DNA from 2 places in the Bradyrhizobium sp. ma5 genome. Region 1 is predicted to be linked to the other one. Evidence: predicted binding sites of a transcription regulator. Region 1 holds the regulator's gene; the other holds the start of a gene.
What was found. Region 1 encodes LexA, which represses DNA repair genes until DNA is damaged. Its sites were predicted from a motif close to TGTTCNNNNTGTGTTCNG; they were not measured.
Positions count from the first base shown of each region.

Region 2: the regulator LexA is predicted to act here: its motif matches at 1,647-1,664, upstream of ruvC (crossover junction endodeoxyribonuclease RuvC).

Region 1 covers NZ_CP170156.1:4,833,262-4,837,675, reverse strand. The annotation lists gene ACE103_RS22415 (ComEC/Rec2 family competence protein) at 1-934, shown strand, start outside; gene ACE103_RS22410 (hypothetical protein) at 945-1,172, opposite strand; gene ACE103_RS22405 (hypothetical protein) at 1,334-1,762, opposite strand; gene lexA (transcriptional repressor LexA) at 2,005-2,709, opposite strand; gene glp (gephyrin-like molybdotransferase Glp) at 2,954-4,165, opposite strand; gene ACE103_RS22390 (HAD family hydrolase) at 4,189-4,414, opposite strand, start outside.
Region 2 covers NZ_CP170156.1:8,010,708-8,015,121, forward strand. The annotation lists gene ruvB (Holliday junction branch migration DNA helicase RuvB) at 1-281, opposite strand, end outside; gene ruvA (Holliday junction branch migration protein RuvA) at 475-1,092, opposite strand; gene ruvC (crossover junction endodeoxyribonuclease RuvC) at 1,089-1,616, opposite strand; gene ACE103_RS37825 (YebC/PmpR family DNA-binding transcriptional regulator) at 1,846-2,592, opposite strand; gene ACE103_RS37830 (methyl-accepting chemotaxis protein) at 2,796-4,414, shown strand, end outside.

The sequences.
Region 1 (4,414 bases):
GCTGGCCTCGCTGGTCGCAGGGCTCGCGACGACGCCTTACGCCGCGTTCCATTTCCATCGCGTGACGCCCTACGGGCTGCTGGCGAACCTCGCGGCGATGCCGGTGGTGTCGGCGGTCGTGATGCCGGCCGGGCTGCTCGGGCTGCTCGCCATGCCGTTCGGCTTCGACGGCGTGTTCTGGGCGATCATGGGGTTCGGCATCGACTGGATGATCCTGGTGACGCAATGGGTCGCGGCGCTCCCGGGCGCGGTCGGCCGGATGGCGGCGTTCGGGGTCGGGCCGATGATCGTTGCAAGCGCCGGCCTGATCCTGCTCGGGCTGTTGCGTTCGCAGCTGCGCTGGTCGGGCGCCGTGCTGCTGGTGGTGGCCTCGGTCTGGGCGGTGCGGGTGCCGCAGCCGGACGTTCTGGTCTCCGCCGACGGCCGCAATGTCGCGGTGCGGGGCGGCGACGGCCGGCTGCATCTGATGCACAGCGCGAAAGACGCCTTCCTGGTCAAGGAGTGGCTGGTGGCGGATGCCGATGCGCGGACCGCCACGGACGCCTCGCTCGGCCAGGGCGTCTCCTGCGATCCGAGCGGCTGCGTGACGCAGGGTCCCGGTGGCGCCTTCGTCGCGCTGGCGAGCCGGCCCGAGGCTCTGGCCGACGACTGCGAGCGTGCGGCGCTGATCGTGAGCGCGCGACCGGCGCCGAAGGATTGCGCGGCCTCGGTGATCGATGCCGAGCGGTTGCGGCGCCACGGCGCGCTGGTGCTGCGGCGCATCAGGGACGGCTACGCCATCGACGCGGTCAAGCCCGGCGGGATCGACCGGCCGTGGTCACCGGCGGTTCCCGGCGATGGCGAGAGCGAGACCACGCTGCGCACACCTGCCAGCGCGCCGCGGCCCGCCGTCGATGCGACACCGGCCGAGACCGATTTGCAGGGCGAAGACTAGCCGCCCAGGATTAGCCATTGTCGGGTGAGGGGCCGGTCGGCAGCTCGAACAGGCCGAGATGGAATTCGTCGGAGTCGGGGCCGGCGTCGGGCTTCTTGACGAGGGTGAAGGAAGCCTCCGGGAATTGCTCCCAGACCTTCAGGTCGTCAGCCGTCACCGTCAGCCAGCCGAACCGGAACATGTAGCGGCCCGGCTCCGTGACGCGTCCAGCCTTTTGCCATGTGACCTTGTCGACCACTGAGCAGGTTTCCGTGAGTGCACGTCCTCCGTACCCAATGATGCGCCAAGGCGCGCGCCGACGCAATTCTCCTGCTGCGCCCCGGAGCCCGGCGTCCGGGGTCGCTCGAAATCGGTTAGGTCCTTCGCCGCCGGATTACTCATTCCGCGGCGACGATGCGTTCAACCCAAAAACAGCGACGCAAATGCGGAGGGCCGCCGCTCCACAACCTTCGGCTTCTGCTCGACCGGCGGATGCAGCGCCGGCAATTGCAGCACGCTGACGCGTTGTCCCTCGACCAGCTGGGTCACCAGCACATGGCTGCCGTCGGGGAATTCGACCGCGTCATGATGGCGATCGGGAACGTCGGGCTCAACCTCGTTGAACACGCCGACGCGGAAATTCATCGTCTTGGTCCAGATCCAGCGGCTGTCGTAGCGAACGTTCTCGGCGAAAGCGAGCTCGGTGCCCGGCAGCATGCAGACCGCGACAGTCGGATCGTTCTCCGAAGCAAAGCCGCGGGTCGACGTGCCGCGGAAAGTCGTGGTGATCAGCGTCTCTCCAACAATGGCGGGGCGCGACGCCACGGCGTGCAGACTATAGTCACACATCGGATGGCTCCTCTATTCGAGGTAGCGACCCGTGCCTCTCCTTGAGGCATAGGGCCTCTACCAGAGTGGACGATAGCGAACGAGTGTCTCCTCGTTTCTAGGCGATTGTACGACTGCTCGACGAAACGCCCCGATCACAAACACGCGACGCTGCGTGAGAGGTATCGGAGCGCATCGGGCAGGCCGCACGTTACGCTATCTTTCAAGGAACGATCCGATGTGTTGCTCGTTCCCTGCCGCCATCAGTATTTGCGATAGAGGCCGATCAGCTTGCCCTGGATGCGGACCCGGTTCGGCGGCAGGATGCGCACTTCATAGGCGGTATTGGCCGGCTCCAGCGCGATCGATGCACCGCGGCGGCGGAAGCGCTTCAGGGTGGCTTCCTCCTCGTCGATCAGCGCCACCACGATGTCGCCGGTGTTGGCGACGTCGTTGCGCTGGATCAGCGCCATGTCGCCGTCGAGGATGCCGGCATCGACCATCGAGTCGCCGCGCACTTCCAGCGCATAGTGCTCACCGGCGCCGAGCATGTCGGGCGGCACGCTGATGGTGTGGCTGCGGGTCTGCAGCGCCTCGATCGGCGTACCGGCGGCGATCCGGCCCATCACCGGGACCGCGACCGGACGGTTGCCGTCGTCCTCGGCGATCGGCGGCGAGCTGCTGCGCTTGCCAAGGGTGCCTTCGATGACGCTCGGGGTAAAGCCGCGGCGGCCGTTGCCGCTGCCGGCCGAGAGCTCGGGCAGCTTGATGACCTCGATGGCGCGGGCGCGGTTGGGCAGGCGGCGAATGAAGCCGCGCTCCTCAAGCGCAGTGATCAGGCGGTGGATTCCGGACTTCGAGCGCAGATCGAGCGCATCCTTCATCTCGTCGAACGAGGGCGGTACGCCGGCCTCCTTCAGACGTTCATTGATGAAACGCAGTAGTTCGTACTGTTTGCGCGTGAGCATCTCGAGTATTCCCCCGGTTGGTAGCGTCGTTCGATTCCGAGACTCTTCAGGTGGGCCTGCAGGCGGGGCCTGACCTCAGGAGCGCGGTGCTCGGTACAAGCGCTTCCTGGATGGTCTCCCGTTTGTAGACACCAGTACTCGAAACAAATCATGAACGGACACTATATGTTCGATATGTGTTCCGCAACCACTTAATTTCCGGTGAACGTAACGGGCAAGCGCTCAAGCGATGCCGTCTGCGCCGTCACTCGGGCAGTGTCAGGATCTCGCATTCGCTGCCTTTGCCGGCGGCAGGCGCAAACGGCGGACGCACGAGAAGTGCCCGTGCCGCAGCGAGATTCCCGAGCAGGGACGAGTCCTGCTGCATGACAGGCGTTGCGATCAGCGTGCCGTCGTCGCGCGCCTCGAGGCGTGCGCGCAGATAGTCCTCGCGCTGGTCGTTGGCGGCGAGGTCGCGGCCGAGCAATGCGCTGGCGCGGGCATGATGGACAGTCTTTTGGCCGCTCAGCGCCCGAATCAACGGCACCAGAAACAGGAAGGCACAGACATAGGAGGACACCGGATTGCCGGGCAGGCCGATCACTCGCATCGCCCCTAACCGGCCATGCATCATCGGTTTGCCGGGCCGCATCGCGATCCGCCAGAACGCCATCTTGACGCCCTCGGCCTCCAGCGACTGCTTGACCAGGTCGTGGTCGCCGACCGAGGCGCCGCCGGTCGTGATCAGGATGTCGGCGCCGGTCTCGCGCGCCCGGCGGATGCCGGCGGTGGTGGCTTCCACCGTGTCGGCGGCAACCCCGAGATCGACGGTGTCGGCGCCTTCGGCGCGCGCCAGTGCCCGCAGCGCGTAACCGTTGGAATAGACGATCTGGCCGGGACCGGGCTCCGAGCCCGGCATCACCAGTTCGTCGCCGGTCGCCAGCACCGCGACCTTCGGGCGGCGGTGCACCGCGAGCTCCGGATAGTTCATGGCGGCTGCCAGCGACAGCGCGCGGTCGGAGAGGCGGCTGCCGGCGGCGAGCAGCACGTCGCCCTCACGGAAGTCGACGCCGGCCGGGCGGATGTGCCGCCCGGCGGCAGCCAGCTCGGTGATCGTGATGTGGTCGCCGTCGACGGCGGTGTCTTCCTGGATGATGACGGCGTCGGCGCCATGGGGGACCACGCCGCCGGTGAAGATCCGAACCGCTTCGCCCGGGCCTACCGTCCGCTCGAACGGCCGGCCGGCGGCGACTTCGCCGATCACCTTGAGCCGGGCCTTCAGATCACCAGCGTCGGCCGCGCGCACGGCATAGCCGTCCATCGCCGACATCGGCTGCGGCGGCTGGGTGCGCCGCGCGGCGAGGTCGCGCGCCAGGGTGCGATGGTAGGCGGCATCGAGCGCGACCATCTCCTCCGGCAGCGGGTCGGCGCCGGCAAGGACGGCGGACAGGGCATCGGCAACCGGCATCAGGGCCACGCTCAGAGCTCCTCAATTCCTAATTACATACCAAGTGCGGTCAGAGCCCTTGCCACGTCATCCGTCGATGTCACGTGGATGGCATGAAGGCCGCGCGCCCGCGCGCCGTCGATATTGGCGGCCAGATCGTCGAAGAACAGGATCCGCGACGCCGGCACGCCGATGGCTTTTACCACATGATCGTAGGCCTCGGCGTCGGGTTTCCGGTGGCCGATCGTCGAGGACAGGAAGACCGTTCGGAAATGGCCG
Region 2 (4,414 bases), 3.2 Mb from region 1:
CCGGCCTTCGCGATCACGGGACCGGAGGTGGCGCGGAAGCCGACACCGAGCTCGCGCGCGACGATCTGCGCCAGCGTGGTCTTGCCGAGGCCCGGAGGCCCGACGAACAGCACGTGATCGAGCGCCTCGCCGCGCTTCTTGGCGGCCTCGATGAAGATCGAGAGATTCTTGCGCGCCTGCGCCTGGCCGACGAACTCCGTCAGCGACTGCGGACGCAGTGCGGTGTCGCCGACATCGTCGGAGCGGCGTTCGGGCGTGACGATGCGCGAGGGCGTGTTCATGTTCGCAGACCAATACAACGCAAGCCACGTCGGTGGTGGTTAGGCTCCCCTCCCCCTTGTGGGGAGGGGTTGGGGAAGGGGGGCCACACGAAGACTGCCGCCGCGGCACCCCCCTCCCTAACCCTCCCCCGCAAGGGGGGAGGGAACGCAGTGACGCGCCCAGCGTGAATGATGCACGATATCGAGCGCAGGTTCACTTCGACAATTCCTTAAGCCCCAGCCGGATCAGCTGCGCGGTCTCGGCGCTCTCGCCGGCGCTGCGCGAGGCGGCGGCGATGGCGGCGGCGGCCTGCGGCTGGCCGTAGCCGAGATTGACCAGCGCGGAGATCGCGTCGGTGACCGGGCGCGGCGCGCGGTTGCTGTCGATCGCGCCGGACAACTGCACCACCGCGGGATCGACATCGGCAAAGCCCGGCGCCTTGTCCTTCAATTCGCTGACGATGCGCTCGGCGACCTTCGGCCCGACCCCCGGTGTCCGCGCCACCGCCGCCTTGTCGCGCAGCGCAATGGCATTGGCGAGATCGGTCGGCGGCAACGTGCTGAGCACCGCGAGCGCGACCTTGGCGCCGACGCCCTGCACGGTCTGCAACAGACGAAACCATTCGCGCTCGAGATCCGAGCGGAAGCCGAACAGCTTGATCTGGTCCTCGCGGACATAGGTCTCGATCGAAAGCACGGCCGCCCCGCCCGGCTGTGGCAGCGCCTGCAACGTGCGGCTCGCGCAATGCACCTGATAACCGACGCCGCCGACATCGAGGATCACGTAATCCTCGCCATAGGAATCGATCAGGCCCTTGAGCTTGCCGATCATAGGTTCGCCACCCTGAGGCGCAGCGCGATGCTCTGGCGGTGATGGGCGTGGGTGATCGCAATCGCGAGCGCATCGGCGGCGTCGGCGGACGGCGGCTCGGCTTTCGGCAGCAGGATCTTGAGCATTACCTGGATCTGGTTCTTCTCGGCATGACCGGCGCCGACCACGGTCTTCTTGACCTGGTTCGGCGCGTATTCGGCGACCGAGATACCGAACATTGCGGGCGCCAGCATGGCGACGCCCCGGGCCTGGCCGAGCTTCAGCGTGGCAACGCCGTCCTTGTTGACGAAGGTCTGCTCGACCGCGGCCTCCGCCGGCCGGTAGTCGCCGAGCACGGCGGCAAGCCCCTCATGGATTGCGAGCAGCCGGCTCGCCAGCGGCAGATCTTCCGGCGGTTCGACCGAACCGCAGCCGATATAGACCAGGCGGTTGCCCTCGGTCTCGATCACGCCCCAGCCGGTGCGGCGGAGACCCGGATCGATACCGATGATGCGGACGGGAGAGCGAATCGGCTGCGATGTCATGGGGAAGTGATACCGCCTAGCCTGCGAGAACGAAACACAAACGGAAGTTCGTCCCCTGCCGCGGTCGCCGTCGGCCCCGCTCATCATCCCGCCCTTGCTCGTCATCCCCCGCGAAAGCGGGGGATCCAGTACCCCGCGGCCTCTCGGATCAGATGACGGTCTCTGGAATACTGGATCGCCCGATCGAGTCGGGCGATGACAGCGGAGTTTGAGACCATCAACGAGGCTGTCAGCCGCCCATCTTCGCGAGCAGCGCGTCGGACACCTCGAAATTGGCGTATACGTTCTGCACGTCGTCGTGCTCGTTGAGCAGGTCCATCAGCTTCAAGAGCTTTTCGCCGGTCTCGTCGTCGACCGCGACGGTGTTCTGCGGCTTCCAGGTCAGCGCCGCCTTGCGCGGCTCGCCGAACTTCGTTTCCAGCGCCTTTGCGACCTCGCGGAAGGTGTCCTGCGAGGCATAGACCTCGTGACCTGCCTCGCTGGAGACCACGTCATCGGCGCCGGCCTCGATCGCGGCATCCAGCATCGCGTCGTCGGAAGCGACCTTGGCGTCGTATTCGATGATGCCGGTGTGGTCGAACATGAAGGCGACCGAGCCGGTTTCGCCGAGATTGCCGCCCGACTTGGTGAAGAAGGAGCGGATGTCGGAGGCGGCGCGGTTGCGGTTGTCGGTCAGCGCCTCGACGATGACAGCGACGCCGCCGGGGCCATAGCCCTCGTAGCGGATCTCGTCATAGTTCTCGCCCTCACCGCCGATCGCCTTCTTGATGGCGCGGTCGATATTGTCCTTGGGCATGTTCTCGGCGCGGGCCGCGACCACAGCGGCGCGCAGCCGCGGGTTCATCGCCGGGTCCGGGGTGCCGAGCTTGGCCGCCACGGTGATTTCGCGGGCCAGCTTGCCGAAAAGCTTCGACTTCTGGGCATCCTGCCGGCCCTTGCGGTGCATGATGTTCTTGAATTGGGAATGGCCGGCCATGCGACGTCTCTTCGAGCGTAGGGTCTGAACAGGGGTGGAAAACGCGGCCTTATAGGCCCCTGGCGGTCAAAATCAAAGGTCGGCAGGGGCCGTCCGGCCCGAGAATACTACCGCAAGCCGGAATATGAGGCACTTGTTAACCATGACTTCATGCCCGGATGCGAGGATCGCCCCATCCCGCCGCAACTTTCCAAGAGCCCCCCATGGCGTTCGGTTTGTTTCGAAAGCAAGAGCCGGCGCCGGCTGCGTCGGCCGCCGCGCAGGTTCCGACCGCGGCTGAAGCCTCGACCGAGACTGATTCGGCCAAGGATTCGTCAAAGGAAATCCTGGAGCTGCTGGAACTCGAGCTCGGGGCGATGATCCGCCAGCTTGAGCGCGCCGCGGGCTCGGTGGCCGACGGCGCCGAGGCGACGGCAGCCAAGCTCGCGACCATCCGCGCCCGCACCGACGCGCTGACCGGCCGCAGCAGCGATGCGCAGAGCACCGCGACGACGTTCTCCGAAGCCGCCGACCGCTTCACCCATTCCGCCGAAGGCATCGGGGCGCAGGTGCGCAGCGCGAGCCAGCTCGCCGACGACGCCGCGGCGGCGGCGCGCGAGGCCACCGCCAATGTCGATCGGCTGCGCGAATCCTCGGCCGCGATCGGCAATGTCGTCAATCTGATCGCGCAGATCGCGCGGCAGACCACGCTGCTGGCGCTCAACTCGACCATTGAAGCGGCGCGCGCCGGCGCGGCCGGCAAGGGCTTTGCGGTGGTCGCCACCGAGGTCAAGGCGCTCGCGGTACAGACCCAGAGCGCGACGGAAGAGATCACCCGCAAGATCGAGGCGTTGCAAAAGGACGCCACCGGATCGGCAGACGCCGTCCACCGCATCTCGCAGGCGATCGAAAAGATCCGTCCGGTATTCGAGAACGTCAACGGCGCCGTCGCCGAGCAGAACCAGATCACCGGCGAGATGGGCCAGAACGCGGCCTCCGCCTCCCACTTCATCGTCTCGGTCGGCACCAGCGCCGGCGAGATCGATTCGGCGACCCAGGAAGCCGCCGCGCATGGCGACAATGTCGCGAAGGCCGGCAAGGCGGTGACCGCGTTCGCCCAGAAGCTGAAGGCGCGCTGCGCGGTGCTGCTGCGCCAGGACGAGCGCGGCGATCCGCGCAAGAACGAGCGCCTGCCCTGCAGCCTCACAATCGAGATCACGACCGCGCGCGGCATCGTCACCGCGCCGGTCTACGAGATCGCGATGGACGGCATCCTGATCGGGGGCCCCGATGCCGAGAAGCTGCCGACCCATGAGACGCTGACCGCGACCTTGCAGGACGTCGGCGCCTGCCGGATCAGGATCGGCGACCGCAGCAAGGCCGGCACGCAAGCGCGCTTCGAGGCCGCGACCGCCGAATTGCGCGAAAAGATCGAAGACCGGATGTGGGCGATCCACGAGGAGAACGCCGAACTCGTCACCCGGGCGATGGAAGCCGGCCGCGCGCTGAGCAGGCTATTCGAGAACGGACTGGCGAGCGGCGCGATCACGATCGCTGACATGTTCGACACCGACTATGTCGAGATCGCAGGCACCAACCCGGTGCAGCACCGCACCAAAATGCTGGATTGGGCGGATCGCGCGCTGCCCGCTCTGCTCGAGGCGTTCCTCGCCAAAGACAAGCGCCTGGCGTTCTGCGCGACGGTCGACCGCAACGGTTATCTGCCGGTCCACAACAAGATCTACTCGCAGCCGCAGCGGCCGGGCGACGTGGCCTACAACAGCGCCAATTGCCGCAATCGCCGCATCTTCAACGATCCCGCGGGCCTCGCCGCCGCGCACAG